DNA from 4 places in the Nocardioides sp. NBC_00368 genome. Region 4 is predicted to be linked to each of the others. Evidence: riboswitches for the same ligand, from Rfam matches in the RefSeq annotation. Region 4 holds a riboswitch; each other region holds the start of a gene.

Region 1 (7,918 bases), 200 kb from region 4:
GTTGTCACGGGTCAACAGAAGGACGAAGCGAACATGGGTTCGAGCATCACCGCGGCACGCGGCCGGGCGCGTGCGCTGGTCGACAACGACACGTTCCAGAAGATCATCATCGGCGTGATCATCCTCAATGCGGTGGTCCTCGGTGTCGAGACGATGGTGCCCGAGCACCTCGCCCACGAGCTGGCGATGCTCGACAGCGTGCTGCTCGGTGTCTTCGTCGTCGAGCTGGTGCTGCGGCTGGTGGCGTACGGCCCGAGGTTCTTCCTCGACCCGTGGAACATCTTCGACACCGCGATCGTGGCGATCGCGCTGGTGCCCGCCACCGGTCCGATGTCGGTGCTGCGGGCGCTGCGGATCCTGCGGGTGCTGCGCCTGGTCAACTCGGTCCCGTCGATGCGCCGCGTCGTCGACGGCCTGATCAACGCGGTGCCGGGGATGGGCGCGGTCGCGGGGCTGCTGGGGCTGATGATGTACGTCGCGGTGGTCATCTCGACCAACCTCTACGGGGAGATCGCGCCGGAGTACTTCGGCGATCTCGGCACCAGCGCGTTCACGCTCTTCCAGACCATGACCGGCGAGGCCTGGCCCGACATCGCCCGCGAGGTGATGGCCGAGGATCCCTCGGCGTGGATCTTCTTCGTCGTCTTCATCCTGGTGATGACCTTCGCCGTCCTCAACCTCTTCCTCGCCGTCGTCGTCTCCGGCATGGAGAGCGTCGAGAGCCTGGCTCGGCACGAGGAGGAGTCCGACGCCGAGATGATGGCCGTGCTGACCTCGCTGCGCGAGGACCTCACCGCCGTACGCGAGGAGCTGGCCACCACCCGGGCCGAGCTGCAGAGCAGCCGCACGGAGGTCTGAGCGCGGGTCGGGCACAGGCCCGTCGCACCGTGACCACAACGACCAAAAGATCCAATACGTCCAGATGCTTCCTGGCATCTCCTCGCCGCCCATAACTTCGCGGCCATGAAGTGACGAGCGTCACTTTCGAAGGAGATCCCATGAACCCCCTCATCCGTACCGCCGCGATCGCCGTCGCCACCGCCCTGGCCGGCACCTCCCTCACCGCGTGCAGCTCGGTCAACAGCTCGGGCTCGTCCGCCGAGGAGGCGCCGACGAGCGTGAACATCGTCGTCCCCGCCGACCCGGGCGGCGGCTGGGACCAGACCGGCCGCGCCTTCTCCGAGGTGCTGACCGGCGAGAAAATCCTCGAGACCGCCTCGGTGTCCAACGTTCCCGGGGCCGGCGGCACCGTCGGTCTGGCCCAGCTCGCCAACGAGACCGACCCCAACACCCTCATGGTGATGGGCCTGGTCATGGTCGGCGCGATCGAGACGAACAAGTCGGCCACCAAGCTCGCCGACACCACCCCGATCGCGAAGCTGACCGAGGAGCAGGAGGTCGTCGTCGTACCGGCCGACTCGAAGTACCAGACCATCAACGACCTGGTCGACGACATCAAGGCCAACGGGCAGGACGTCGCGATCGCCGGCGGCTCCGCGGGCGGCACCGACCAGATCCTCGCCGGCCAGCTGCTCAAGGCCAGCGGCGTGGCCTCGGGTGACATCGCGAAGAGCCTCAACTACGTGCCCTTCGACGGTGGCGCCGAGTCGGTGACCGCGCTGCTCGGCGGCAAGGTCGACGCCGGGATCTCCGGCGTCGGTGAGTACGCCGAGCAGATCAAGGCCGGCAAGCTCCGGGCGCTGGCCGTCTCCGGCGAGGAGCCCTCCGGCCTGCTCCCGGACGTGCCGACCCTGACCGACGAGGGCATCGACCTGGTGCTCACCAACTGGCGCGGAATCGTCGCCCCCGGCGACCTCGACGACTCCGAGCGCGAGGCCCTGACCGACCTGGTCACCGAGGCGGCCGAGTCCGACGCCTGGGGCAAGGTCCTCGAGACCAACGACTGGGACGACGCGTTCATGGCGGGCGAGGAGTTCGAGACGTACGTCGACGAGGAGGTCGCCTCCGCACAGACCACGCTCGAGGAAATCGGTCTCGTCCAGTGACCACGCAGACCCCCACCCAGCCTGGCCGGCTCTCCTTCGGGGAGCCGGCCATGGCCGGGGGCATCCTCGCCCTCGGTGTGTTCGCGCTGGTCCGTGCGGGAAGCATCGCCGAACCGGTCACCGCCGCCGGCGCGATCGGGCCGCGGACGATGCCCTACCTGGTCGGCGGCCTGCTGGTCGTGACCGGTGGCATCACCCTGGTGCGTGTCCTGCGCGGTGAGCGCGGCGAGGCCGAGGGCGGCGAGGACGTCGACCTCTCCGGCGGCACCGACTGGCTCACCGCCGGCCTGCTGGCCGCGGCCGTCCTGGGCCACGCCCTCCTGATCGGCCTGGTCGGCTGGCCGCTGGCCGGCACCGCGCTGTTCACCGCCGGCGCGGTCATCCTGGGGGCCCGCCCCTGGTGGCGCTCCCTGCTGATCGGGCTGGTGATGGCGTTCGCGATCCAGATCGTCTTCGCCGGCGGCCTCGGCGTCTCGCTGCCGCCGGGCCCGTTCCTGGAAGGGGTGGCGTTCCTCCATGGATAACCTGACCCTGCTCCTGGAGGGGTTCGCCACCGCCGCGCACCCCGAATACCTCGCCTTCGCCTTCATCGGCGTCATCCTCGGCACCGCGGTCGGCGTCCTGCCCGGCATCGGGCCCTCGATGACCGTCGCGCTGCTGCTGCCGCTGACGTACGCGCTGGACCCGACGGCCGCGCTGATCACCTTCGCCGGCATCTACTACGGCGGCATGTACGGCGGGTCGACGACCTCGATCCTGCTCAACACGCCCGGCGAGGCGTCCTCGATGATCACCGCGCTCGAGGGCAACAAGATGGCCAAGCGCGGCAAGGGCGCCGCGGCGCTCGCCACCGCCGCCATCGGGTCGTTCGTGGCGGGCACGCTCGCCACGGTCGCGCTCACCTTCCTGGCGCCTCTGGCCGCGGACCTCGCGGTCAAGCTCGGTCCCGTCGAGAAGGTGGCCCTGATGGTGCTCGCCTTCACCACCGTCGGGGCGCTGCTGGGCCGTTCGGTGTCCCGCGGGCTGGCGGCTCTCGGCGTCGGGATGTTCATCGGGCTCATGGGTGTCGACGGCATGTCGGGGCAGATGCGGTTCACCTTCGGCGTACCCGTGCTCAACGACGGCATCGACGTCGTGGTCGTCGCGGTCGCGCTCTTCGCGGTCGGCGAGGCGCTGTACGTGGGTGCGCAGCTGCGCCGCGGACCCCAGCAGCTCGTCCCGGTCACCCGGGGCTGGCGCACCTGGATGACGCGTGAGGACTGGCGGCGTTCCTGGAAGCCGTGGCTGCGCGGCACCGCGATCGGCTTCCCGATCGGCACCCTGCCGGCCGGTGGGGCCGAGGTCGGCACGTTCCTGTCGTACTCCGCCGAGCGCAAGCTCGCTCGCGGGAAGGCGAAGGAGGAGTTCGGCCACGGTGCCATCGAGGGCGTCGCCGGGCCCGAGGCGGCCAACAACGCCTCGGCGGCCGGTGTGTTGGTGCCGCTGCTGACCCTCGGCATCCCGACCTCGGCCACGGCCGCGGTGATCCTGGTGGCGCTGCAGCACTACAACATCCAGCCGGGGCCGCTGCTGTTCAAGGACCACGGCGACCTGGTCTGGCCGCTGGTGGCGAGCCTCTACATCGGCAACGTGCTGCTGCTGGTGCTCAACCTCCCGCTGGTCGGGCTGTGGGTGAAGGTGCTCCAGATCCCGCGGCACTATCTCTACGCCGGCATCCTGCTGTTCGCAGCCCTGGGCGCCTTCGCGGTGCACTTCAGCCCGCAGGACGTCATGGTCCTCCTGGTGCTCGGCATCCTGGGCTTCTTCATGCGCCGCTACGGCTATCCCGTGGCGCCGATGGTGGTCGGGCTGATCCTCGGGCCGATCTTCGAGCGGCAGCTGCGCTCGGCCCTGCAGATCGCCCAGGGAGACTGGCTGACGCTGGTGCAGTCGCCGTTCGCGATCGTCGTGTACGTCGCGCTGCTGCTCGCGCTCGCCGGGTCGATCGTGCTCCGCCGCAAGGAGGAGGACCTGGAGCACGAGCTGGTCGAGGCGGATCGCTGAGCTGGAGATCGCCTCAGCTGCCCGTTGAGGCGATCTCCTCCAGCACGACGTTGCGGGGGCCGTCGGCAGTGCCCCTGACCACCCGCAGGAAGTAGGACTGGTCGGGGTTGTGGTTGGGGTCGAAGGTCCAGTTCCCGCGGGGACTGACGATCGTGCCGACGGACCCCAGGGAGTCCGCGATCTCGTTGCGGTCGACGTCGTCGGAGAGGCCGAGCGCCTTGTCGAGCGCGGCCGCGGCGTCGTAGGCCTGCACCGAGTAGGCCGTCGGGGTCGCGTCGTAGGCCTTGCGGTAGTCCTTCACGAAGGCGTCGTTCATCAGCGAGTCCATGGCGTCGCTGTAGTGCAGCACCGTCCGTACCCCGGTCGCGTCGCCGCCCAGGGTGGACAGCACGTCGCCCTCGGTCAGGAAGCCGGGGCCGTAGAGCGGGGTGCTCCGGGCCAGGCCGGAGTCGCGATACTGCTGGACGAACGCCTCCGCCTCCTTCCCGGTGTACGCGGCGTAGATCGCGTCCGCACGTGACTTCTTCACCTTCTCGAAGAGCCCCGACCAGTCCTCGGTCACGGCGGCCGGCGTGTAGCTCTGCCCCGCGACGCCGCCGCCGGACGCCTCGAAGGCGATCATGAAGCTGTCGGAGAACTCGTGACCGGCGGCGTCGTCGGAGGCGACGACGTAGGCCGAGCCGCGGTCGGTCTCCTGGGCGACCGCATTCCCGAGCGAGCCGCCCAGATCTGCGTTGGTCGTGGACGTGCGCCACAGGTAGTCAGAGCCGTCGGCGAACTGGTCGGCCCCGGCGCCGGTGACGATCAGCGGGGTCTCCCTGCTGTCCGCGACGTCCTTGGCCGCGAGCGCCGTCTCCGAGCCCACCAGCCCGACGACCGCCTGGACCTCCTCGTCCTCGATCAGCCTGGACACCGCGGCCACGCCGGTGCTCACCCGGTCGCCCTCGTCGGCCTCGATGACGTCGACCAGCCGGCCACCGAGCTTGCCGCCGTGCTGGTCGAGGTAGAGGTCGAAGCCGCGGGACATGTCGGTGCCGATCGACTTGTGGGCGCCGGAGGTCGGGACCACGAGACCGATCGCGACCTTCGACTCCGAGGTGGTGGCGCATCCGGTGAGACCGAGCGCGAGCGCCGAGACGGGCGCGAGAACGAACAGCTTCCGACGAGCCGATCCGGTCACGGGGGACTCCATCTGTGCGAAGACGTGTGGAAGTTTCCGAGTAGCCGAACACTGGCACAAACAGCGGCCGGGCCGCGAGCAATTCGGCGCCGTGTCCGCAAGTGGGTAGTCTCGCCCTGCCAGTCGTACTCCATGCCTGATGGGGTCAGGGAACCCGGTGAGAGTCCGGGACTGACGCGCAGCGGTGAGGATGACGGGCGGGGCACGCACCTCCTCCGGGAGGGGCAGCCACTGGAGCCTGGCTCCGGGAAGGCGTCCCGCACCGATCGATTCCGAGTCCGAAGACCTGCTGGCTCTGGCGGCGCCCGCCGCCAGGTCACCACGTGCCCCGCGGAAGGGCACCTGACCAGAGCAGGTGTGGCGATGTCCCGAGTCCGAACCGACCGGTGCCCAGGAGTCGGCCGTCCGTGGCCGGCCGAGGACGGCCTGCTGGTGCGGCTGCGCCTGATCGGCGGGTCCGTCTCCTCCGCCTCGCTGCTGTCGCTGATCTCCGTCGCCGAGACCTACGGCGACGGCCGCGTCTATCTCACCGGGCGCGCCAACCTGCAGGTGCGCGGCCTGCCCGCTGTCGACGGCGCGCTGCCCGGCGAGGTGCTCACCGCGCTGAAGGCGACCGGTCTGGTGCCGGCGCAGACCCATGAGCTCGTACGCAACGTGATGGTCTCCCCGCAGACCGGGCTCGCCGGCGGACGGGCCGACCTGCGTGGCGTCGCCGCGTCGCTGGACCGCCTGCTGTGCGCCTCGCCCCGGCTGGCGGCGCTCCCGGGACGGTTTCTCTTCGTGCTCGACGACGGTCGCGGCGACCTGGTCTCGCGGGAGTGCGATCTCGGTCTGGTGGCGCTCTCGGGTGCTGAGGGTCAGCTGCGCGTCGGCGACTCATGGGGGCCGGTCGTGCCGCTCGCCGAGGCCGCGTCCCGCCTGGTCGCGCTCGCCGCACGCTTCCTGGACGTACGCGGCGAGGGGCCGTCTGCGGCCTGGCACGTCTCGGAGCTCGATGGCCCGCTGGTCGAGCCGGTCCCGGCCGATGCTCGGGTGCCGGCCGCGGCCGAGGAGCTCGGGTTCGGCGAGGTGCCCGGCGGCGAGCACGTCGCCGCCGCCGACGGGGCTCTGGACCGCGCCGCCGTCGAGGCGCTGGTCGAGCGGGCGCCGGCGGTCGTGGTGACACCGTGGCGCGGCGTACTCGTGCCTGCGCCGCAGGCGCGCCCGACCCGGCGCTACGACTACATCGACCAGGGACCCGCGATCTACGTCGACTCCTTCGCGACCATCCGGCGCGAGGCCGACCTCTCCGCGGTGCCCGCCGACGCCGAGCGGCTCGCCGTCCGGATGATCCACGGCAGCGGACAGGTCGATCTCGCCGCCGACCTGGTCATCCACCCCGGCCTGGTGAAGGCCGCGCGCGGCGCGCTCGAGGCCGGGGCACCGATCCTGTGCGACGCGACGATGGTCGCGACCGGGGTCACCCGCAGCCGGCTGCCGCGCGACAACGAGGTGCTCTGCATGCTCGGTGACGACCGCGTCCCGGCGCTGGCCCGGGCCTGGGGCACGACCCGCACCGCGGCCGCGCTGTCGCTGTGGGAGCCCTACCTGGAGGGCTCCGTCGTCGCCATCGGCAACGCCCCCACGGCGCTCTTCCACCTGCTCGAGATGATCCTCGACGGTGGTCCGCGGCCGGCCGCGATCGTCGGCTGCCCGGTCGGCTTCATCGGCGCCGCCGAGTCCAAGGAGGCGCTCGCCGCCTTCGCCGACGACCACGGGATCGACATCCCCTACGTCACCGTGCGAGGCCGTCGTGGCGGCTCCGCGATGACCTCGTCCGCACTCAACGCACTCGCCCAGGAGCAGGAATGAGCAGCGTGACCCCAGGCCGGTTCACCGTCGTCGGCATCGGTCCGGGCGATCCCGAGCTGATCACTCTCAAGGCCGCCCGGCTGATCGGTGCGGCGCCGGTGATCGCCTACCACGCCGGGGTGCGCAAGCAGTCCCACGCCCGCCGGATCGCCTCATCGCTGATCCCGGCCGGTGCGGTGGAGGAGGAGCTGCGCTACCCGGTCACCACCGGCACCACCTCGCACCCGGGTGGCTACGTCGGGGCGATGGCCGAGTTCTACGAGTCCTGCGCGGTCCGGCTCTCGGCCCATCTCGACGCCGGGCGCGACGTGGTCCTGCTCGCCGAGGGCGACCCGCTCTTCTACGGCTCCTCGATGTATCTCCACGACCGGTTCAAGGAGGTCTACGAGACCTCCGTCGTGCCGGGCGTCCCGGCCTTCGCGGCCGCCACCGCTGCCGTCTCGACGCCGCTGGTGCGCCAGACCGACGTCCTCACCGTGCTGCCCGGAACCCTGCCCGAGGCCGAGCTCGCCCGGCGCCTGGCCGACACCGAGGCCGCCATCATCATGAAGCTCGGCCGGACCTTCCCGGCGGTTCGCGCCGCGCTGGCTGCGGCCGGGCGGCTCGAGGGTGCCTGGTACGTCGAGCGTGCCTCGCAGCCCGAGGAGCGCTGGCTGCCGGTGGCGGACGTGGATCCGGAGTCGGTGCCGTACTTCTCGCTCATCGTGGTTCCCGGGGACACCGCTCCCGCCTCCGCCTCGGCAGGCCGCATGCGGCAGACGAGCTCGGCGGAGGCTTCCGTGGCCGAGCCGGTCGAGGGTGCGGAGCGCGGGGAGGTGCTCGTGGTCGGGTTGGGGCC
Region 2 (7,918 bases), 180 kb from region 4:
CCGACGCCGTGAAGACCCGCACGTTGCAGGAGGAGACCAACCGCGTCTTCCGGGCCCGCGTGGTCAACCCGCGCTGGATCTCGGCGATGCAGCGCCACGGCTACAAGGGCGCCTTCGAGCTGGCCGCGACCGTCGACTACCTCTTCGGCTTCGACGCGACCGCCGGCGTGGTGCAGGACTGGATGTACGAGAAGCTCGCCCGCGAGTACGTTCTGGACGAGACCAACCAGGAGTTCATGCGATCCTCGAACCCGTGGGCGCTGCGCGGCATCGTCGAGCGGCTGCACGAGGCGGCCGAGCGGGGGCTGTGGGAGGAACCCGACCCCGAGCTCGTCGCGCAGATGCAGGAGATCTACCTCGACATCGAAGGTGACCTGGAGGAGGAGTGATGACTTCTTCTGGCAAGCGTCGGATCAAGATCATCGGCGTCGGTCCCGGCGACCCCGACCAGGTCACGCTCGAGGCCGTGGCCGCGATGCGGTCGGTCGACTACTTCCTGGTCACCGACAAGTCGGGCACGGTCAAGAAGGGCATGCCCGACCCGCTGGTGCGGGCCCGCGAGGAACTGCTCGACCGGCATCTGTCCGCGCCCGCGCGGGTGGTGAAGGTCGCCGACGCACCCCGCGAGCGACGCGAGGAGTTCACCGGGACCGACGCGGAGTACCGGACGGCGGTCGCCGACTGGCACCGCGCCCGGGTCGAGCGCTACCTCGCCGTGCTCGCCGAGCACCCCGGTGACGTCGGCTTCCTGGTCTGGGGCGACCCGGCCTTCTACGACTCCACGATCCGCGTCGTCGACCAGATCGCCGAACAGCTCGACGTCGAGGTCGACGTCATCCCCGGGATCTCCTCGGTGCAGCTGCTCGCCGCCCGTCACCGGCTGGTGCTCCACGACGTCGGGCGACCGCTCTACGTCACCACCGGCCGCGCGGTGCTCGAGGCCGTCGAGGCCGGGCACGACAACCTCGTGGTGATGCTCAACCGCGTCGTCGAGCTTCCTGGGCTCGAGGACTGGCGGATCTGGTGGGGCGGCAACCTCGGCACGCGCGAGGAGGAACTCGTCGCCGGCACCGTCGGCGAGGTCCTTCCGGCGATCGAGGAGGCGCGCGCCCGGCTGCGGGACACGTCCGGCTGGGTGATGGACATCTACCTCCTGCGGGCTCCGCGGACGACCCGATGAGCGGGCTGCTGGTCGCCGGGACCACCTCGGACGCCGGCAAGTCGGTCGTGACGACCGGGCTGTGCCGGGCGTTCGCCCGCCGCGGTGTGAAGGTGGCGCCCTACAAGGCGCAGAACATGTCCAACAACTCGATGGTGGTCTCGACAAGCTCGACCACCGGTGAAGGCTCGACCACCGGAACCGGCGGGACGACCGCCGAGATCGGCCGGGCGCAGTGGGTCCAGGCGCTGGCGGCACGGGTCACCCCGGAACCGGCGATGAACCCGGTGCTGCTCAAGCCCGGCTCGGACCGCCGCAGCCACGTGGTGCTGATGGGGCATCCCGCCGGTGAGGTGTCCTCACACGACTGGGAGGCGGGGCGCCGGCATCTGGCGACCGCGGCCCATGCTGCGTACGACGATCTCGCCTCTCGTTTCGACGTGATCGTCGCCGAGGGTGCCGGCAGCCCGGCGGAGATCAACCTGCGGGCCGGCGACTACGTCAACATGGGGTTGGCCCGGCATGCCGGGCTGCCGACCGTGGTCGTGGGCGACATCGACCGGGGTGGGGTCTTCGCGGCGATGTACGGCACCCTGGCCCTCCTCGAGCCCGAGGACCAGGCCCTGATCAGCGGTTTTGTCATCAACAAGTTCCGCGGCGACGCCGGGCTGCTGAAGCCCGGGCTCGACTCGCTGGAGTCGCTCACCGAGCGCCGGGTCTTCGGGGTGCTGCCCTGGGAGCCGTCGCTGTGGCTCGACTCCGAGGACGCGCTCGACCTGGAGGGGCGGCGCGCGGAAGCCGGTGCCACCCGCAAGGTCGCAGTCGTACGCCTCCCCCGCATCTCGAACTTCACCGACGTCGACGCGCTCGGCCTGGAGCCGGACCTCGACGTCGTCTTCGCCTCCTCCCCTGCCGACGTCGCCGACGCCGACCTGGTCGTGCTGCCCGGCACCCGGTCCACGATCAGCGATCTGGCCTGGCTGCGCTCGCGCGGTCTCGACGTGGCCCTGATCGAGCACGTACGCCGCGGCCGCCCGCTCCTCGGGATCTGCGGCGGCTTCCAGATGCTCGGCGGTGTGATCGCCGACCCTGACGGGGTCGAGGGGTCGGTCGCCGAGGTCGAGGGGCTGGGGCTCCTCGATGTGCGCACCGACTTCGCCCCCGCCAAGAACCTCCGCCTGCCCACCGGGTCGGCGCTCGGGGTCGAGGCGAGCGGCTACGAGATCCACCACGGCCGGATCACCCGCGGCGACGGGGTCACCGAGTTCCTCGGTGGCGCGCAGGCCGGCAACGTCTTCGGGACGATGTGGCACGGCTCCTTGGAGGGCGACGCTCTCCGCGGCGCGTTCCTCGGGGCCACGCTGGGCCGCGAGCCGTCCTCGGTCTCCTTCCCTGCCGCCCGTGAGCGCCGCCTGGACCTGATCGGCGACCTCGTCGAGGAGCACCTCGACGTCGACGCGCTGCTCGACCTCGCGACCGCCGGTCGCGCCGCGAGCGCCGGTGAGGGGATCCGATGAGACTGCTGATCCTCGGCGGGACCGGGGAGGCCCGGGACCTGGCGGCGCGCCTGCTCGAGGAGGGCGTGGACGTCACCTCGTCGCTGGCAGGCCGGGTGGCTCGGCCCCGGCTGCCGGTGGGCGCGGTGCGGATCGGCGGGTTCGGAGGGGTCGAGGGCTTGAGGGGGGCTCTCGACCACTTCGACGCCGTCGTCGATGCGACGCATCCGTTCGCGCGTGGCATCTCGGCCAACGCGGCGGCGGCCTGCGCGCAGACCGGCCATCCGCTGCTCCGCCTGGAGCGGCCGGGCTGGCCGGCGGACCCGTCCTGGGCCTACGTCGACACCCACGACCAAGCCGCAGCGGTCGCCGCCGATCTCGGGCAGCGTCCGTTCATCACGGTCGGGCGCCAGGAGCTCGCCCGGTTCGTCCCGGCGCTGGCCGGCCACGCGGCTCTCGCCCGCGTGGTCGACCGCCCCGACCTCGACCTGCCCGAACCCTGGACACTGCTGACCAGCCGTGGCCCCTACGAGATCGAGGGCGAGCTCGCGCTGATGAGCGAGCACCGGACCGACGTGCTCGTCACCAAGGACTCCGGCGGCACCTTCACCTGGCCGAAGATGGCCGCGGCGGCCGAGCTCGGCGTGCCGGTGGTGGTCGTGCGCCGCCCGGCTGGCGCCGACGGCGTCCGCATCGTCGATGACGTCGCCGACGCGGTCGCCTGGGTCCGGAGCCTCGGATGAGGGTGGTCGTCGGGATGTCGGTGACCGACGTCGACCGGCGCCAGGACCTGCTCGACTGGGCCGGCGAGCTCGACGCGAGCGTGGCCTTCCTGCAGATGGGCGGGCCTTCGCTCTCCGCCGAGCTGACCCGGCTCGCCGACGCCGGCGTGGAGACCATCACCCTGGCCGGGGTCAGCCTCGGTCCGCTCGCCCCGGGCCACTCCTGGCTGCGCCGGATCGCGGCCCACTGGTGGCGCGAACGCAGCGGACGACGCCCGGAGATCCGGGTGGCGACCATGCTGGCGACCACGCGTGACGAGCTCGCCGAGGTGCTGGCCGAGACCAGGCCGATCACCGGCACCGAGCCCGGGCTCACCTCGCCCGCGTGGGAGCGGGTCCCCGGCCACGTACGTCAGGTGCTGATCTGCCGCGGCCCGCGCTGCACCGCGAAGGGCTCGGAGGAGACCGCCAGGGCGGTCATCCTGGGCGCGATGGAGGCCGGTCTCGGCGACGACGACCTGCTGATCACCCACACCGGCTGCCAGTTCCCGTGCAACCAGGCGCCGGTGCTCAGCGTGCAGCCCGACGACGTCTGGTACGGCAACGTGGAAGCGGCCGCCGCCCGGGTGATCGTGCGTGATCACCTGGACGGCGGCCGTCCTGTGGAGGCCTACCGCCTCCCCCGCTAGCTCACAGGCTGGCGGCGAGGGCCTTACGCTCCGCGACAGCGCGCTCTGCCGCGTACAGACGAATGACCAGCCCGGTCAGCGCCACTCCGAGCACGCCCCACATCGTGGCGAGCGTGATCAGCGAGGCCCTGCGGAAGAACCACAGCGTGTCGGCCGGGAAGTCCCCGACCTCGTTGACCGTCGTGAACAGCTCTCCGGCGACAACCATCACGGCCAGGTAGGCCGCGATCGCGCCGACGACGGAGAGGTAGGTGCCGAACCGGCCGCGCAGCCGCACCGCGGCGTACGTCACGACCACCGCCGCCACGACCGAGAGGGCCTGGAAGGCGAAGTAGACCGCGGTGCGTACGCCGATGGTGTCGCCGCTGCCGACCGCCGGCGGGGTCGCCGGGTACTTGAGGAACGGCACCAGGGCGACCGCGACGAACCCGATCAGGGTGACGAGCGCCGTCGACTGGCCCGGGGTGAGCCGTCCCAGACGACCCAGCGTGGCCGCGGCGACGAGCCCGACGATGCCGCCGAGCGCGACGCCGACCGCGAGGGTGCCGGTCAGCAGCCCCCACGTGCTCTGGTTGGTGCGGGAGACCTCGGCGGCCTCCTCCTCACCCTCAGCACCTTCGGTGGCATGCGAGTGCGAGTGTCCGTCGGCGCCGGCCTCCTCCAGTGCGATGGCAGCACCGACCTGCGGCTCACCGACGGCGTACGCCACCAGGAAGGTGGCGACCCCGGCGAGGAGGCCGGCTAGCAGGCCGCGTACGAGAAAGGCACGCGGGCTCATCAGTGGCAGGGGTAGCCGAGCAGGTGACGACCGTCGTGGACCCACTCGTGGATCAGGGTGCCCGACGGGATCGAGACGGCGCCCTGGTCGGCGCTGATGAAGAAGAGCGCCAGGAGCCCGAGCAGACCGAAGAAGAGCGCCCAGGGGGCGAGCTCACGGAGCGGGATGGTGGGCAGATCTGCGCCGGCGACCGGCGCCACAGCGTGCTGCGACATATGTCCTCCTCAGGGATACCTGCGTCCCTGTTCGTTGGGGTTGGACGGACACTCGGGTCTGACTCCACCGCCGCGAGGCGGTGTCACAGTAGCGCGACTGTGCCGGAGTTCCACCGGCTTCCTCATGTCCGTTGGCGGCATCATGCCACGTCGGGGCTCCGGCCGCACCCACAGCGTTCCATGGAGTCGACGAAACACAAGATCTAGGAAGTTGCATTGGTGTAATTCCCGCATATAGTGGTGCCCGCAGCTGGTTCTTCCACCTCGGTGACGAGGCGGAAGAGGCAAGAGGGAACCCGGTGTGAGTCCGGGACTGCCCCGCAGCGGTGAGTGGGAACGACCGCCGTCACGAAGCACTGGGAGCAAGCCGGCTCCTGGGAAGCGACGGCCACTAGGACCGAGCACGATCACGCCCACGAGTCCGAAGACCTGCCAGTGCCCACCTCATGGTGGGGTCCGCGACCTCGAGGGAAGGTCAGGGGATCGAGCGCGTACGACGCCGTCCTCTCCTGCCCCGGCACGGATGCACGAGACATCCAGCGGGCCGCGGGGCCTGCGTGAACAAGGGGGGCATGGGCTTGATCGACACCGAGGGTCTACCGATCCGCACCGAGAAGTCGGCGTACGTCTTCGACTATCCGATGGCCGAGGACCTGGCCAAGAAGCAGCGGAGCATCTTCTGGACCGCCGAGGAGATCCCGGTCGAGAACGACAAGCAGGACTTCCTGGTCAACATGACCGACGCCGAGCAGGCCGCGGTCAAGACGACGCTGAAGCTGTTCACCATCTACGAGCTGATCCTCGGCGGCGAGGTGTGGGGCGACCGGCTCTTCCACGCGTTCCCGCGGCCCGAGATCCAGATGATGACCAACGCCTTCTCGTTCGCCGAGCTGAACATGCACGCGCCGTTCTACGCGAAGCTCAACAAGACCCTGATGATCGACACCGAGGAGTTCTACGACTCCTACAAGAACGACCCGGTGCTGGCCGAGCGGATCGCCTTCGTGTGGGACGCCATCGCCGACGAGGACCTGCTCTACGCGCTGAGCGTCTTCACACTGATGGAGAACTGCGTCCTCTACTCCAACTTCGCCTTCCTCAAGCACTTCCAGTCCGGCGGGAAGAACCTGCTGCAGAACGTGATCAGCGGCATCAACTTCTCCGCCCGCGACGAGAACCTGCACGCCACCGGCGGTGCCTGGCTGTTCAACACGACGCTGGACGAGTACGCCGCGACCGTCCCGGCCGACAAGTTCGAGGCCGAGCGCGACGACCTCTTCGCCCGCGTCCGCGGCGTCGCCGAGCACCTCTACGCCCACGAGGCCCGGATCGTGGAGATGCTCTTCGCCCACGGGCCGATCACCGGCATCGAGCAGGCCGATCTGGAGGCCTTCGTGCGCTCCCGCATCGACATGACCCTGGAGAACATGCGGATGGAGCCGCTGTTCGGGGTCGAGACCAACCCGGTCGCCGAGTGGTTCTACGCCGGCATCAACGGCACCCAGTTCCACGACTTCTTCCAGGTCACCGGCAACGAATACAACCGCAACATCGGCGAGACGGAGTTTGAGTTCTGATGGGCAGCACCAGCTGGGAGGCGCTCTCCGCCGAGCGCAAGGCACTGCAGGACGAGGGCACCGTGCCGGCCTTCATGACCACCGCGGGCTACGCGATGTTCAAGGCCAAGTACACCGTCGCGGACCAGAGCGTCCGCGAGCGCTACGAGACCATCGCGGCCACCGCCGGCGAGCTGGCCGACGAGATGTACGCCCGCGAGGACGGCGTCTCCTGGACGGAGCCGTTCTTCGAGGCGATCTGGAACGGCTGGCTCTCCCCCTCGACGCCGGTGCTGTCCAACCTCGGCACCGACCGCGGCCTGCCGGTCTCGTGCGAGGGCTCCTACGTCGAGGACTCGGTCTGGGGCTTCTACGAGACCCTCAAGGAGGCCGCGATCCTGTCCCAGAACGGGTTCGGCACCTCGGCGTACCTCGGTGACGTCCGGCCGCGCGGCGCGAAGTTCAGCGACAACGGCAAGGCCAACGGCGTGGTCCCGGTCTTCTGCAACTTCGTGGAGATGACCAACCAGATCAGCCAGGGCGCCACCCGCCGCGGCTCCTGGGCGGGCTACCTGCCCGTGGACCACCCGGACTTCTACGAGCTCGCCGACCTGATCTTCCGCGAGCCGGCCAACAAGAACGTCGGCTGGATCTTCAGCCAGGCCTTCATCGACCGGATGCTGGCCGGGGATCGCGATGCGCTCGAGCGCTACCAGCGGGTGCTGAAGATCCGGGTGGTGCTCGGCAAGGGCTACATCTGGAAGGTCGACACCGTCAACGCCGCCCAGACCGAGTCCTACCAGGCCAACGGGCTGGCCAACAAGGCCTCCAACCTGTGCTCGGAGATCACCCTCTTCAGCGACGAGGACCACTCCTACACCTGTGTGCTCTCCTCGCTGAACCTGTCGACCTACGACGAGTGGAAGGACCAGGACACCGCGTACGTCGCCACCGTCTTCCTCGACGCGGTCGCCGAGGCGTTCCTGCGCAAGGCTCGCACCATCCGCGGTCTGGAGCGGGCGGTGCGCTACACCGAGAAGGCCCGCAGCCTGGGCCTCGGCGTGATGGGCTACCACGACTACCTGCAGAAGCAGCGGGTGCCGTTCGAGTCGGACAAGGCGGCAGCGCTGAACAAGGACATCTTCGAGCGGATCTCGTCGCGTGCCGACGCCGCGTCGCGGTGGATGGGCTCGGTCGCGGGCATCCCGGAGTGGTGCGTCGGCCGTCGTAACTCCCACCTGATGGCGATCGCGCCGACGATGAGCACCGCGGTGATCGTCGGCGGCACCAGCCAGGGCATCGA
Region 3 (6,990 bases), 190 kb from region 4:
TCGCTCTCGCGACCAGCGTGAATGCTTCTGCCGCCCCTGCCGTCGGGAGCACCTCGGCACGCTCACGGCCATGATGCTTGGCCAGCGCCGCCCGCGCCGGCTCCTCGTCGGGGTAGGCGGCCGGTGCGAGCGAGTCGTGGAGTGCCTGGTCCAGCCACTCCGGTCGCGGGTCCGGGTAGACGTTCACCGCGAAGTCGAGCAGCCCGTCGCCCACCTCGACGTCGCCGTGGTGCCGCAGCGGGTCCGCAACCTTGCCGTCCCAGCCGCTGGTCGCGCCTGTGTTGGTCTCGACACGACGTCGTTCGTCCCTCACGACGTCGGCTCGACCAGCGGGGTCGGCTCGGCCAGTCACCGAACGAGCGGCGAAGGCACGCGATGCTTCGGCGAAGCGGCGGGCGAGGTGCGGATGGCCGGCCCAGTGCACGTGGAGGTAGGACGCGTGGACGGTGTCGCTGCTGAAGCCGGTCGGCGCGCCGTCGACGGTCCACGCCGCCTGGGTCCCGGCCGGGGGCGAGGTGGTGGTGCGGTGGAACTCGTGGCCGGTGACCTGCTCGCCGGCCCGGGTGAGCAGGGAGTCGGAGGCGGCGACCGCGACCGGGTAGCGCAGGGTGAGCCGTTCGCTCATCGCGGCGTGGGCGGGGATGGCGCCGGCCATCGGGACCTCGTCGAGCGACTCGGCCAGGTAGAGGAGTCCGGCGCACTCGGCGACGGTCGGGATCCCGGCCTGGACGGCGGCCTTCAGGTCTCGGAGCAGGCTCGTGTTCGCGGCCAGCTCGGCGGCGTACACCTCCGGGAACCCGCCGCCGAGGTAGATCCCCCTGGTGTCCTCGGGGAGCGCGGGATCGGTGAGCGGGTCGAAGGGGCGTACGTCGCAGCCTGCCGCCTCCAGGAGCTCCTCGGTCTCGGGGTAGCGGAACGTGAACGCCCTGCCGCCCGCGACGGCCACCACCGGGCGATCACTCTGGTCCTCGACTGTGTCGTCTCCGCGCAGCTCCTCCAGCGGATCCCAGGGATCATCGTCGAGGTCCGGCGCTGAGCGAGCGACGTCCAGGAGCGCCGAGAGGTCGAGGTGAGCGGCCACCTGCTCCCCCAGCCGCTCGATCAGCGCGACCGACTCGTCCCGCTCGGCGACGGGGACGAGACCCAGGTGACGCGACGGGGAGGCGAGCGACTCGTCCCGCGGGAGCATGCCGAGCACCGGCAGGCCGACCTGGTCCAGCGCTCGCCGGATCTCATCGGCGTTGCGCCCGGGAGAGCATCGGTTGAGGACGACTCCCCCGATGCGTACGGACGGGTCGAAGGCCGCCATGCCCGCCGCGATCGCGGCAGCGGACCGGGACATCCGGGCGACGTCGAGGACCAGGACGACGGGCGAGGAGGTCAGGCCGGCGACGTGCGCGGTGGAGGCGAAGCCGTCGGTGCCGAGGCGGCCGTCGTAGAGGCCCATGACGCCCTCGATGACCGCGACGTCCGCCCCGGCGGCGCCGTGGAGCAGCAGCGGTACGACCCGCTCGACGCCGACGAGGTGTGGGTCGAGGTTGCGGCCTGGGCGTCCGGTGGCGAGCGCGTGGTAGCCCGGGTCGATGTAGTCAGGGCCGACCTTGTGACCGCTCACGGCGGTCCCGGAGGCACGCAGCGCCGCCATCAGCCCGGTTGCGATCGTCGTCTTCCCCGAGCCCGTCGAGGGAGCCGCGACCACCAGCCTGGGCAGGGTCACCATTCGATGCCCTTCTGGCCCTTCTGGCCGGCGTCCATGGGGTGCTTGATCTTGGTCATCTCGGTAACCAGGTCGGCGACCTCGAGCACGGCGGGATCGGCGTCACGGCCGGTGATCACGACGTGCTGGCGCCCGGGGCGCTCGGAGAGCACCGACGCCACCTCCTCGGCGGAGACCCAACCCCACTTGATCGGGTAGGTGAACTCGTCGAGGACGAGGAGGTCGTAGCGCTCCTCGGCCAGGCACCGCTTGATCTCGGCCCAGCCCTCGGCGGCGGCCGCAGCGTGGTCCTCGGCCTCACCCTGCTTGCGCGACCAGGACCAGCCGGAGCCCATCTTGTGCCAGTCGACCGGTCCACCCTCGCCGGTCTCCTCGTGCAGCTTGCCGAGGCGCTCGAGCACGGTCTGCTCGCCGATGCGCCACTTGGCCGACTTCACGAACTGGAAGACCCCGATCCGCCAGCCCTGGTTCCAGCCGCGCAGTGCGAGTCCGAAGGCGGCGGTCGACTTGCCCTTGCCGGGACCGGTGTGGACCATCACCAGCGGCCGGTTGCGGCGCTGGCGGGTGGTGAGCCCGTCGTCGGGTACGTTCAGCGGCTGTCCCTTCGGCATCAGGCAGCGCCCCTTCCCATGGTGGATCCGGTGAACCCGTGGACGGCCGACGTCAGCGCCTCGGCGCTCACCTCGGCGACCGGGACGTGCTCGGCACCGAGGTGCTCGGCCAGCCGGCGAGCCAGCCCGAGCCGCATCGGCCCGCTCTCGGAGTCAATGACGACGGTGGTGACGCCCAGACCGGCGACGTACGCGGCGGCCTGCTGCGAGCGCCGCACGGCGTCCTTGCCGTGGGTCTGCGCAGCTTTTCGGGACGAGTTGGCGCGACCGTCGGTGACGACCACGAGCAGCGGCCGCAGATCGGGGTCACGCAGATGCTCGCGCTGCAGCACCCGGGCGGCCTCGAGGAGGCCTTCGGCCAGCGGCGTACGTCCTCCGGCGGGCACCTCGTCCAGACGTGCCGCCGCGAGGTCGACCGACCCGGTCGGCGGGAGCACGAGCTCGGCACCCTCGCCGCGGAAGGTGATCATCCCGACCTTGTCGCGGCGCCGGTAGGCGTCGAGGAGCAGGGAGAGGACCGCCGCCTTCACCTGCGCCATCCGCTTGCGCGCGGCCATCGACCCGGACGCGTCCACGCAGAAGAGCACCAGGTTGGCCTCGCGGCCCTCGCGGACCGCGGTGCGGAGGTCCTCGAGCCGGAGCTCGACCTTGGCCGAGGTGCGCGGCCGGGCGGCCTGCTTGCCCGCGGCGGCCTTGAGCGTCTCGACGAGGTGGAGCGAGCCGCGGGTGCTGGTGTTCGCGCCGATCCGGCGGCCGCTGCTGCCGATCGCCTTGCTCCGGCCGCCGGTGCGGCCGGTGCCCAGGCCGGTGACGGTCAGCAGGCGGGGGCGGTAGGCCGGGGCGGCCGCGGTGACCGACTCGGGTGCGGGAGCGGAGGGCGTGGGCGGCGCCTCGGGGTGGTCGTCCGCGGAATCGGCTGTGTTGGTCTCGGCACCGTCTCGCTGGCGCTCGTCGGGTTCGACCGACGGGGGTTCCGCGTCGGTCGAACCGTCGCCGCTGGGCGGAGCCGGATCGTGCCCGTCCTCCGGCCCGTTCTGAGGCCCGTCCTCGGGCCCGCCCTCCGGAGGCTCCGGCGGCAGCTCCTCGTCGCCGAGGATGCGGTCGAGGAGGTCCTCGTCGAGGCCGGGAGCGTCGAAGGGGTTGCGACGGCGGCGATGCGGGAGAGCCAGGAGCGCGGCCCGGCGGATGTCTTCGCGGGTGACCTCGGAGCGCCCGGCCCAGGCCGCGTGCGCGACGGCGGTGCGGGCGGTGACGATGTCGGCGCGCAGCCCGTCGACCTCGAAGGCCGCGCAGACCTCGGCGATCTTGAGCAGCCCCGGCGCGGTGAGCCGGACCTTCCCGACCAGCGCGCGGGCGGCCGAGATCCGGGCGGTCAGGTCGCGCTCGGCGGCGACATAGCGCTCGACGAACGCGGGAGAGTCCATGTCGAAGGCCATCCGGCGGCGTACGACCTCGGCGCGGAGCGCGGGGTCCCGGGGCGCGGCGACCTCGACGGTGAGCCCGAAGCGGTCCAGCAGCTGCGGACGCAGCTCGCCCTCCTCGGGGTTCATCGTGCCGATCAGCACGAACCGCGCGGCGTGCTCGACCGAGACCCCGTCACGCTCGACCGAGACCCGGCCCATCGCGGCCGCGTCCAGCAGCAGGTCGACCAGGTGGTCGTGGAGCAGGTTGACCTCGTCGACGTACAGCAGGCCGCGGTGGGCCCGGGCGAGCAGCCCGGGCTCGAACTCGACCGCACCGCGCGACAGCGCGCTCTCCAGGTGGAGCGAGCCGACGACCCGGTCCTCGGTGGCGCCCACCGGAAGCTCGACCAGCCGCACCGGCCGGCTCTCCACGACGGCAGCGGACCCGAACGGCCCGTCCGGCGACTCCGCGGACGGGTCGGCGGGGTCGATCGAGAACCGGTCCCCGGCGTAGACCGAGATCGAGGGCAGCACGGCCGCCAGGCCGCGTACGGCCGTCGACTTCGCGGTCCCCTTCTCGCCACGGACCAGCACCCCGCCGATCTCCGGGGAGATCGTGGTGAGCACGAGCGCGAGGCCCATGTCGTCGAGCCCTGTGGCTGAGTCGGCCTGACAGCCGAGAACGGCAGAAAATGGGTAGTGCACCGGCATGAGAGGCTCCCGCTCCCTATCGCGTTGGATGGATGGACGCGGGGCCGGTCTTCGGACTTGCCGAGTCCCCCGTGTGGGGCTCGGTTCACCGCAGCGGGCCTGTGCCGGAATCTCACCGGCTTCCCAGATTCTCCCGTCCCACCGTCCCCACCGTCTCCGGTGGCTGGGCAGTCGGGGCACCTCGCGCCTGTGCGGTCACTGTAGCGTCTGGCCTCATGATCGTCGTGGTGGGCATCGGTGCCGGAGGTTGGGACGAGATCCCCGTACGTCACCAGCAGCTGATCCGGGAGGCCGCGACCCTCCTCGGCGGCAAGCGTCATCTCGACCTCGTCCCTGACGTCCCCGGCCAACGGCGCGAGCCCTGGCCCTCGCCGCTTCGCGATGGCCTTCCGGCGCTGCTCGAGTCGCTCCCGGCGGACGCGCCCGTCGTCGCGCTGGCCTCCGGCGATCCGCTGGTCTCCGGCATCGGGACGACCCTGATCGACCTGCTCGGCACAGCGAACGTACGGATCGAGCCGGCCGTCTCCTCCGTCGCCCTCGCCCGCGCCCGGATGGGCTGGCCGGCGGAGTCGTGCGTGGCGGTGAGCCTGGTCGGCCGCGACGTGTCGCTGCTCGCCCGCGAGCTCGCTCCCGGCCGCCGGATCCTGGCGCTGTCCTCCGACGAATCGACCCCTGCCTCGATCGCGAACCTCCTGGTCAAGAGCGGCTTCGGAGGGTCTGCGCTGACCGTGCTGGGCGAGCTCGGGGCGGAGACCGAGAGCGCGCGGGCCGGGACGGCCTCGACCTGGACGGGCGAGTCGCCACGGCTCAACATCGTGGCGATCGAGTGCGTCGGGGCGCCGCTGTTCGGCTGGGCGGCCGGTCTACCCGACGACGCCTTCGAGAACGACGGCCAGCTGACCAAGCGCGACCTGCGCGCCTCCGCCCTGGCTCGCCTGGCACCGACCCCCGGCGAGCACCTGTGGGACGTCGGCGCCGGTGCCGGATCGGTCGGGATCGAGTGGATGCGGGCACACCCTTCCTGCGCCACGACGGCCGTCGAGGCCAGCCCCGAGCGGGCCGCCCGGATCGCCCGCAACGCGGCCCGTCTCGGCGTGCCGGGCCTCGCCGTCATCGAGGGCCGCGCCCCCGACGCCCTGGCCGGCCTCCGCTCCCCCGACGCGATCTTCATCGGCGGCGGCGCGACCCGCCCCGGCGTCCTCGACACCTGCCTCGCCGCCCTCCGCCCCGGCGGGCGCATCGTGGTCCACGGGGTCACCCTGGAGACCGAGCAGCTCCTCGCAGGGCTCTACAAAGATCGCGGCGGCGAACTCACCCGCATCGCCGTCGAGACCACCGCCCCGATCGGGTCCTTCACCGGCTGGGCGCCTGCGCGCACCGTCACGCAATGGGCCTACACGGCCAACACATCCTGATCCCTCGCCCGGCCCCCGCTCGGCCCCTCGCCGGTCCTGGTGAACAGGTGCTGCCACCGTGCTTTTGATAGAGGAAACTGGCTTGTGAATCGTTCACAAGCCAGTTTCCTCTATCAAAAGCACGAGCCGACCACTGTCGCTGCCGCTGCCCGACCGGTATGCACCTGACTGGTATGCGATGGACGCCCCCGTGGTCCCGACCTAGCGTCGTCGCATGCTGATCACCACGCAGCAAGCTTGTGAGCGCCTCGCGAAAGTCCATCTCCTCGGCCGCAACCAGGCGCTGCGCATCCTGCAGTCAGGACTCGCCGGCCCACGCACGCGAGTCGGCTCGGCATACCGATACGACAGCGACGCGATCGAGCGGCTCCTCGCCCGGCCGCGCAGCACCGACGAGGCTCTCGACCGGCATCGGCCGTTCATCGCGCGCATCGGCCGCGCCAGACACTTCGATCCCGACGCCACGTGGGAGGAACAGCGCGCGGATGTCGCGACGGGGTGGTACCTGCCCTCGCTCGCCTACCAACAGATGCGCCCACGACTCCCGGTACCGTTCCTGGCGACGCTCGGCGCCTGGGTGGTCTTCGGCGCGGAGATCACCGGCTATGAGAGGTCGCTTCACCCCGCCGTCGAACCACGCGAGCAGCCACCTGATCAGCCGCAATCCAAGCGCCCACAGAACCGGCGCCTCCCACCGGCCAGCCTTGTCCTCGGCCGTCCGGGCGACTGGTTCTCGGAGTTCGAGGACACCTGGCTGCCGATCGAGAACGGCGCTACCTGGACTCTGTGGGGTGCCCTCAACTCGACCCCGCCACGCGCCGACCCCCGCAGCATGTACTACCAGGACCAACTGGAGGAGGAGCGCTTCCTCAAGCGCCTCTACTCGACCGGTCGACACCGGGCCCTCGCCCGCACCCTAGAAGGTCTCGTCGTGGACGACCGTGGAGAGCGGTGAGCGGTGGCGCCAGCCGAAGCGCTCCAGGTCGGGGACGTCGGGGAGGTCGGCGACGGTGCCGACGCAGAGCCAGGCGACCGGACGTACGCCCGCGGGCATCCCGACCAGGTCGCGCAGGAACTCCTCGCGGTAGAAGCTGACCCAGCCGACGCCGAGGCCCTCGGCGGTGGCGGCGAGC
Region 4 (7,918 bases):
GCCGAAGATCGCCTGGGCGACCTCGCTGCGCCCGGCACCGACGAGGCCGGCCAGGCCGACGATCTCACCTTCGCGGACGGTGAGGCTGATGTCCTGGAACAGGCCGGTGCGGGTGAGGCCGCTGACCTCGAGCAGGGGCTTGCCGACGGTGGCCTCGAGCTTCGGGTAGAGGTCGGAGACCTCGCGCCCGACCAGTCGCTGGACGATCTCGTCCTCGGTGACCGCGGCGATCGGGTCGGTGGAGATGTAGGCGCCGTCGCGCATCACCGTGATGGTGTCGCACAGCGCGAACACCTCGTCGAAGCGGTGCGAGATGAACACGACGGCGCAGCCCTGGTCGCGCAGCGTGCGCGCCACGGTCATCAGTCGCTCGACCTCGTTGCCCGACAGGGCCGCGGTCGGCTCGTCCATGATCAGGACCTTGGCGTCGAGCGAGAGCGCCTTGGCGATCTCGATCAGCTGCTGGTCGGCGATCGAGAGACCCTCGGTCGGGCGGTCGGGCTCGATCGGCACGCCGAGCCGGGCGAAGAGCTCGATGACCTCGGTGCGCATAGCGGCACGGTCGATCCTGCCCCAGCGGTTGGTCGGCTGGCGTCCCATGAAGATGTTCTCGGTGACCGAGAGGTCGGGGAAGAGGGTCGGCTCCTGGTAGATGACCGCGACGCCGGCCTGCTTGGCCTCGGCGGTGTTGCGGAAGTCGACCTGCTCCCCGGAGAGCAGATAGTCGCCGGCGTCGCGGCGGTAGAGCCCGGCGACGATCTTGACCAGGGTCGACTTCCCGGCTCCGTTCTCCCCCACGAGCGCGTGGATGGATCCGGCCTCGACCCGGAGGCTTCCAGACCGGAGGGCGCGTACGGGGCCGAACGACTTGGCCACGTCCCGCAGCTCCAGTGCGGCGGGTGTGTCCGGCATGGGCAGCTCCTCGAATTGAAAGGTTTCAAGCCTGGTTTACGCTAGTGATGGCAATCACATACGTCAACACTCTTCGGCCGCTAATTTGAGCGAGGTTCGGACTTTGTGGTCAGACCGGCACGACGCCCACCCACATCCAGGCGGGAATCCTGCCGCGTCAGACCGCGTTCAGAGACCCATGCACGCACTCTGGGTATGGGCACATCCGCACGCGTCGTCCCTCAACGGACGGTTGCAGGAGGCGGGCCGGAACGCTCTCGTCGCGACCGGCTGGACCGTCGACGAGATCGACCTCTATCGAGAAGGTTTCAATCCACTTCTGGTGGAACGGGGCGAGGCCGACGTACGCCACCACCAGGACCGCCTGCGGGAGGCAGATCTGCTGGTCGTGCAGTTCCCGCTGTGGTGGTATTCGGTGCCGGCCATCCTCAAGGGCTGGATCGACCGGGTCTTCGAGTCGGGGTTCGCCTTCGACGTACCGGATCCGGAGACCGGCAAGCCGCTCAAGTACGGCAAGGGCGGCCTGGCCGGCAAGCGCGCCCTGACCATCGTCACGGCCGGCGACCGGGCCGCGACCCTGGGCCCGCGCGGGATCAGCGGCCACATCGAGGACGTCCTGTGGCCGCTGCTGCACGGCACGTTCTGGTACACCGGGATGGACCCGCTGCGTCCGCACCTGATCACCGACGCCGACCTCGTCGACGCCGAGGTCATGGCACGGATCGAGGCCGACCTGAGCGTACGTCTCGAGGGCGTGATGACGGAGCCGCGGATCGCCTACCGGCCGATGGTCGAGGAGCAGTACGACCACACGATCAAGCTCCACGACTCGGTTGCGCCCGGGCAGGACGGGCTCAGCGCCCATCGCGAGGGCTGAGGGCGTCACGGCGGCGGGCGGGCGCGCCTGCTACGGTCTTCGGGCCAGCCGCTCGGGACGTAGTCCCGGCACGGGAACCCGGTGAGAGTCCGGGACTGACGCGCAGCGGTGTGGGTGACGGACGGGACACTGTGCCACTGGGCCCTCGGGTCTGGGAAGGCGTCTCGCGCCGGTCGATCCCGAGTCCGAAGACCTGCTGGCCCTGCAGCAGACCGCTGCCGGTCAGCACGGGCGACGCGCACCAGCCCGCGACCCGCTCGAGGACCGACGTGCACCTGTCTCGCACCATCCGACCGACCCTGATCCGAACGGTCGCCGCGAGCGCCGTGCTGGTGCTCGGCGCCGCACTGGTCGGCTGCGGAGCCGGCCAGCCCTCCGGCGCGCAGCAGGCGGCGGCCGACGCCGGCGACGCTGCCGGCTTCCCGTTCACGCTGACCAACTGCGGTCGCGAGATCACCCTCGAGGCGCCACCCGAGCGGGCGGTCTCGCTCAACCAGGGTTCCACCGAGATCCTGCTCTCGCTCGGCCTCGCCGACCGGATGGCCGGCACCGCGGTGTGGACCGACCCGGTGCTCGACTCGCTCGCCGAGGACAACGAGCGCGTCCCCCGGCTCGCTGACGACTGGCCCTCCTACGAGCGCGTACTGGAGGCCGAGCCCGACTTCGTCACCGCCTCCTTCATCAGCACCCTGGGCGAGGGTGGGGTGACCACGCCGGAGGACCTGGAGAAGCTGGGCGTCGGCTCCTACCTCTCCCCCGCCGAGTGCGTCAAGGACAACGAGGGCGACGACGACGGCACCCGTCTCGACCCTCTCGAGATCGAGACGATCTTCCAGGAGATCACCGACCTGGCGCGGATCTTCGGCGTCCCCGACCGCGGCGAGAAGCTGGTCGCCGACCTGTCGCAGCGGCTGGAGGCCGCCCGGACGAAGGCACCCGCCGGCGAGGTGAGCGCGATGTACTGGTTCGCGAACTCCGAGTCGCCCTACCTGGCCGGCTGCTGCGGCGGCCCCGGCATCATCGGCCGCACCCTCGGTGTGGAGAACGTCTTCGACGACACCACCGACGAGTGGCCGCAGATCAACTGGGAGACCGTCGCCGAGCGCAACCCCGACGTCATCGTCCTCGGCGACCTGACCCGCAAGAGCCAGACCGCCGAGACGGCCCGCGCCAAGATCGACTACCTGAAGAGCAACCCGGTCACCGCCCGGATGGACGCGGTCCGCAACGACCGCTTCGTGACGGTCTCCGGCGCCGAGCTCAACCCCTCGATCCGCACCGTCTACGCGGTCGAGAACGTCGCCGACCAGCTGGCCGCCCTCGGCCTCCGCTGATGTCGGCGCGCCGCGTCCCCCGCGCCGGCGTCCTGCTGGCCCTGGCTCCCCTGGTGGTGGTCGCCTCGGTGGCGGGCGCCATCACCGTCGGCCCCTCCGACCTGAGCATCGCCGACGTCTACGGCGTCGTGGCCGACCGGGCCGGGCTCGGGTCCTCCGAGCTGACGCTGCTGCAGCAGAGCATCGTGTGGGACCTGCGGCTGCCGCGTACGTTGCTCGCGGGGATCTGCGGTGCGGGTCTCGCCATCTGCGGGATCATCCTGCAGTCGCTGCTGCGCAACCCGCTCGCCGACCCGTTCGTGCTCGGCATCTCCTCGGGTGCCTCCACCGGCGCGGTCTCGATCGTCGTCCTCGGCGTCGGCTCGGGCGCGATCGGGCTCTCCACCGGGGCGTTCGCCGGTGCGCTCGCCTCGTTCGCCCTGGTGCTGCTGCTCGCCTCGCTCGCCGGCGGCACCACCGACCGGCTCATCCTGGCCGGCATCGCGGCGACCCAGCTCTTCTCGGCGCTCACCTCGTTCATCGTGTTCACCGCAGCCGATGCCGAGCAGACCCGCGGGGTGCTGTTCTGGCTGCTCGGGTCGCTCTCCTCGGCCAGCTGGACCGACGTACTCGTGTGCGGGGTGATCGTGCTCGGCGGGCTGCTCTGCTGCGTCGTCGGCGCCGGCTGGCTGGACGCGTTCGCGTTCGGCAACGACGCGGCGGCCTCGCTCGGCGTCGACGTCGCGCGCATCCGGGCGGTGCTGCTGGTGCTGACGGCGCTGATGACGGCCGTCATCGTCGCGACCTCGGGCGCGATCGGATTCGTCGGGCTGGTCCTCCCCCACCTGGCCCGCGCCCTGGTCGGGGTCGGGCACCGGCTGCTGCTCCCGGCCACCGCGCTGCTCGGCGCGATCTTCCTGATCTGGGTCGACACCGCGGCCCGGACCGTGATCGACCCCGAAGAGCTCCCCGTCGGGGTGGCGACCGCGCTGGTCGGGGTGCCGGCCTTCGCGCTGGTGCTGATGAGGGCGCGGCGATGACCGCGCTCGAGGCCGGCCGGGTCAGCTGGGCTCCCCGCGGCCGACTCGTCGTCGACGACGTGTCCCTCCAGGTCGAGGACGGCGCCACCGTCGGCCTGCTCGGGCCCAACGGGTCCGGGAAGTCCTCGCTGATCCGGATCCTGGCCGGGCTCCGGCCGCCGGACTCGGGCGACGTCCTGCTCGACGGCAGCCCGCTCGGCGGCATGTCCCGGCGCCGCCTCGCGCGCCGGCTCGCCGTCGTCGAGCAGGAGCCCGCGACCAGCCAGGACCTCCGCGTACGCGACGTCGTCGCCCTCGGCCGGATCCCGCACCGCCCGGCCTGGGCGCCCGACAGCGCCCAGGACCGCGCCGTCATCGAGGAGGCCGCCGCCCATGCTGGGATCGCCGACCGCCTCGAGCAGCGCTTCTCGACCCTGTCGGGCGGCGAGCGGCAGCGTACGCAGATCGCCCGGGCGCTCGCCCAGGAGCCGGACATCCTGCTCCTGGACGAGCCGACGAACCACCTCGACGTACGTCACCAGCTGGCGCTGCTCGCACTGGTCCGCCGGATGCCCACGACCTGCCTCGTCGCCCTGCACGACCTCAACCTCGCCGCCGCCTACTGCGACCAGGTCTTCGTGCTCGCCGAGGGCCGCGTCGTGGCCGGAGGCCCGCCCGCCGAGGTGCTGACCGAGTCGCTCATCGCCGAGGTCTACGGAGTCCGCGCCCGGGTGCACCACGACGAGGGCGTCGTCATCCGCTTCCTCGGCCCGGTCACCGCCTAGAGCTGGGAGTCGTAGACGCGTACGTAGTCCACGACCATGCGCTGCGGGAACTGGGTCGTGCCGTCGGGGTTGCCGGGCCAGTTGCCGCCGACCGCGACGTTGAGGATGAAGAAGAACGGCTGGTCGAAGACCCAGGGGTTGGCCCCGGTGCTGGCCGTGGTGAAGGTCTGGTAGGCGACCCCGTCGACGGACCAGGTGATCGAGCCGGGCCGCCAGTCGATGGCGAAGGTGTGGAAGGTGTCGGCGAAGGACCAGCCCTGCGGGTGCATGTACTGCCCGGTGATGCCGTTGCCGCCGGAGTAGCCCGGGCCGTGCAGGGTGCCATGGACGAGGTGGGGCTCGTAGCCGACGTTCTCCATGATGTCGATCTCACCGGCGTTGGGCCACGGCGTGTTCGGGAACTGGCCGCCCAGCATCCAGAACGCCGGCCAGATGCCCTGCCCGCGCGGGATCTGGATGCGCGCCTCGAGCCGTCCGAACTTCGGCTGGACCTTGCCCTTGGTGGTGAGGCGGGCCGAGGTGTAGCCGCCACCGCTCTGCCGGGCGGTGATGACCAGGTTGCCGTTGCCGTCGAGGGCGGAGTTGTCGCGGGAGTCGGTGTAGGTCTGCAGCTCGTTGTTGCCCCAGCCACCCCCGCCCGTCTCGTGGTTCCAGTTGGCGGGGTTGGGCGCGCTGCCGGCGGGCCCGTCGAACTCGTCGGACCAGGTCAGGGCGGCGGCCTCCACCTCTCCGGCCCGGGACGCGCCGGCCTCCGGGTCGGGCACCGCGGCCGGCGCGGCCAACGGGGCGACCAGGACGAGGGCCAGGGCTGCGGTCATGGTGAGTGTGGTGCGGATGGTGCGGATCCTCGAGCTACGCATCGAACGCTCCTTCATGGGGGTTAACTGTAAAGCGACCTTACAGTTATTCGCCGCCCTCTGGAACGGAAACGCCGGGCGACGTCCGGTCACCGCCAGTAGGCGCTCGATGCGCTCTAATGGGTCACCGGAGCGGGGCCATCGGGGGCCCTGCGGGTGAGGTGATCGCAATGGCACGGGATCCGTACAGGCCACGGACGCCGATCATCGGCATGGTGATGGTGTTCCTCGCGTTGGCGATCGTCGGGGTGACGGCCTACCTGCATCTGGGCTGGTGGTCGCTGATCGGCTACGCGGCCGCGGCGGTCATCGCCGTGGTCGGCGGCTGGCTGCTGTTCAAGGACGTGCCCGAGCCACCCCACTCCGGACCTGGAGCGAGCCGATGACCGACACCGACGACCAGACCATCGACCCGGCCGGCCACCAGGCGGTCGGCCTGACGGACGAGGACGAGGGCTACCACAAGAGCCTCAGCCCGCGGCAGCTGCAGATGATCGCGATCGGCGGCGCCATCGGCACCGGCCTGTTCCTGGGCGCGGGCGGCCGCCTGCACGAGGCAGGGCCCGGCCTGTTCCTCGTCTACGCCTTCTGCGGCGTCTTCGTCTTCCTCATCCTGCGCGCGCTCGGCGAGCTCGTGCTGCACCGACCGTCGTCGGGGTCGTTCGTCTCCTACGCGCGTGAGTTCCTGGGTGAGCCGGCCGCGTTCGCCGCCGGCTGGATGTACTTCCTGAACTGGGCGATGACCTCGATCGTCGACGTCACGGCGATCGCGACGTACGTGCACTTCTGGGGCACCTTCGAGGTCGTCCCGCAATGGGTGATCGCGCTCGTCGCGCTCGCCGTCGTGCTCTCGATGAACCTGATCTCGGTGAAGCTCTTCGGCGAGCTGGAGTTCTGGGCAGCGCTGATCAAGGTGGTCGCGCTGCTGGGCTTCCTGGTGCTGGGGATGATCGTGCTCGCCGGTCGCGAGGAGCTGAACGGCCAGGAGACCGGTATCGGCATGGTCCTCGACAACGGCGGGCTCTTCCCGGTCGGCGCGCTCCCGCTGGTCATCGTCGTGTCCGGCGTCGTCTTCGCGTACGCCGCGGTCGAGCTCGTCGGCACCGCCGCCGGTGAGACCGCCGAGCCGGCGAAGGTCATGCCCCGCGCGATCAACTCGGTGATCGCCCGGATCGCGGTCTTCTACGTCGGCTCGCTCGTGCTGCTGGCGCTGCTGCTGCCCTACACGACCTATCGGGCCGACGAGAGCCCGTTCGTGACGTTCTTCGACCAGCTCGGGATCGCGAACTCCGGCACGATCATGAACCTCGTCGTGCTGACCGCGGCACTGTCCTCGCTCAACGCCGGCCTCTACTCGACCGGCCGGATCCTGCGCTCGATGGCGATGAGCGGGAGCGCGCCGGCCTTCACCGCCCGGATGTCGAGGAACGGGGTGCCGTTCGGCGGGATCCTGCTCACCGGCAGCATCACCCTCCTCGGCGTCGGCCTCAATGCGGTCGTCCCCGGGCAGGCGTTCGAGATCGTGCTGAACATGTCGGCGCTCGGCATCATCGCGTCCTGGGCGACCATCGTGATCTGCCAGATCCAGCTCTACCGGCGGTGGAAGAAGGGTCTGATGTACCGGCCCGACTTCCGGCTGTGGGGCTCGCCGTGGACCGGATACGCGACCCTGGTGTTCCTCGCGGTCGTCCTCGTCCTGATGGGCTTCGACTACCCGATCGGCACCTGGACGGTCGCCACCCTCGCCATCATCATCCCGGCGCTGATGATCGGCTGGCGCCTCGTCCGTGACCGCGTCCGGCAGATCGCTCTCGAGCGCGAGGGCCACACCGGCGCGATCCCGATCAGGGCCGAGCGCCCGATCGCCGAAGAGGCGACGGGCGGCGGCCCCCGCGACGACGAGGGGCCCGACAGCCGGGCCTGATCAGGCCACGGGGCCCTCGCCCAGGGTCACGGTGGCGGTGTGCGCCTCGCCGGCGGCATCGGTCCAGCCGACCGAGATCCGGTCACCCGGTTCGTGGTTCCCGAGAACCGAGGTGATGTCGTCGATGCTCGCCACGGCGGTGCCGTCGACGGAGGTGATCGTGCTGCCCTCGGCGATCCCGCCCGCCTCGGCGGCACCGTCCTCGACGACACCGACGACCAGTGTCGACCT

The links. A riboswitch is a leader RNA that binds a small molecule or an ion and turns the genes downstream of it on or off. The one in region 4 is predicted to bind cobalamin.
Region 1: another riboswitch for cobalamin. It lies ahead of OG984_RS28290 (nitrite reductase); the one in region 4 lies ahead of OG984_RS29255 (ABC transporter substrate-binding protein).
Region 2: another riboswitch for cobalamin. It lies ahead of OG984_RS28355 (ribonucleotide-diphosphate reductase subunit beta); the one in region 4 lies ahead of OG984_RS29255 (ABC transporter substrate-binding protein).
Region 3: another riboswitch for cobalamin. It lies ahead of OG984_RS28325 (VWA domain-containing protein); the one in region 4 lies ahead of OG984_RS29255 (ABC transporter substrate-binding protein).

What each region holds. Positions count from the first base shown of each region.
Region 1 covers NZ_CP107970.1:5,912,500-5,920,417, forward strand. Annotated here, with positions in the region: gene OG984_RS28265 (ion transporter) at 34-858, shown strand; gene OG984_RS28270 (Bug family tripartite tricarboxylate transporter substrate binding protein) at 999-2,006, shown strand; gene OG984_RS28275 (tripartite tricarboxylate transporter TctB family protein) at 2,003-2,530, shown strand; gene OG984_RS28280 (tripartite tricarboxylate transporter permease) at 2,523-4,049, shown strand; gene OG984_RS28285 (ABC transporter substrate-binding protein) at 4,063-5,229, opposite strand; cobalamin riboswitch at 5,334-5,537, shown strand; partial or broken gene OG984_RS28290 (nitrite reductase) at 5,593-5,784, shown strand; gene OG984_RS28295 (precorrin-8X methylmutase) at 6,472-7,080, shown strand; gene cobJ (precorrin-3B C(17)-methyltransferase) at 7,077-7,918, shown strand, end outside.
Region 2 covers NZ_CP107970.1:5,931,866-5,939,783, reverse strand. Annotated here, with positions in the region: gene OG984_RS28390 (cobaltochelatase subunit CobN) at 1-389, shown strand, start outside; gene cobF (precorrin-6A synthase (deacetylating)) at 389-1,180, shown strand; gene OG984_RS28380 (cobyric acid synthase) at 1,177-2,676, shown strand; gene OG984_RS28375 (cobalt-precorrin-6A reductase) at 2,673-3,398, shown strand; gene OG984_RS28370 ((2Fe-2S) ferredoxin domain-containing protein) at 3,395-4,066, shown strand; gene OG984_RS28365 (CbtA family protein) at 4,068-4,844, opposite strand; gene OG984_RS28360 (CbtB domain-containing protein) at 4,844-5,059, opposite strand; cobalamin riboswitch at 5,293-5,510, shown strand; gene OG984_RS28355 (ribonucleotide-diphosphate reductase subunit beta) at 5,632-6,636, shown strand; gene OG984_RS28350 (ribonucleotide reductase N-terminal alpha domain-containing protein) at 6,636-7,918, shown strand, end outside.
Region 3 covers NZ_CP107970.1:5,922,297-5,929,286, reverse strand. Annotated here, with positions in the region: gene OG984_RS28335 (cobyrinate a,c-diamide synthase) at 1-1,720, opposite strand, end outside; gene cobO (cob(I)yrinic acid a,c-diamide adenosyltransferase) at 1,714-2,328, opposite strand; gene OG984_RS28325 (VWA domain-containing protein) at 2,328-4,442, opposite strand; cobalamin riboswitch at 4,468-4,607, opposite strand; gene cbiE (precorrin-6y C5,15-methyltransferase (decarboxylating) subunit CbiE) at 4,658-5,857, shown strand; gene OG984_RS28315 (hypothetical protein) at 6,072-6,812, shown strand; gene bluB (5,6-dimethylbenzimidazole synthase) at 6,774-6,990, opposite strand, start outside.
Region 4 covers NZ_CP107970.1:6,111,670-6,119,587, reverse strand. Annotated here, with positions in the region: gene OG984_RS29265 (sugar ABC transporter ATP-binding protein) at 1-912, opposite strand, end outside; gene OG984_RS29260 (NAD(P)H-dependent oxidoreductase) at 1,091-1,789, shown strand; cobalamin riboswitch at 1,818-2,004, shown strand; gene OG984_RS29255 (ABC transporter substrate-binding protein) at 2,059-3,123, shown strand; gene OG984_RS29250 (FecCD family ABC transporter permease) at 3,123-4,142, shown strand; gene OG984_RS29245 (ABC transporter ATP-binding protein) at 4,139-4,906, shown strand; gene OG984_RS29240 (glycoside hydrolase family 16 protein) at 4,903-5,766, opposite strand; gene OG984_RS29235 (hypothetical protein) at 5,934-6,149, shown strand; gene OG984_RS29230 (amino acid permease) at 6,146-7,687, shown strand; gene OG984_RS29225 (S1C family serine protease) at 7,688-7,918, opposite strand, start outside.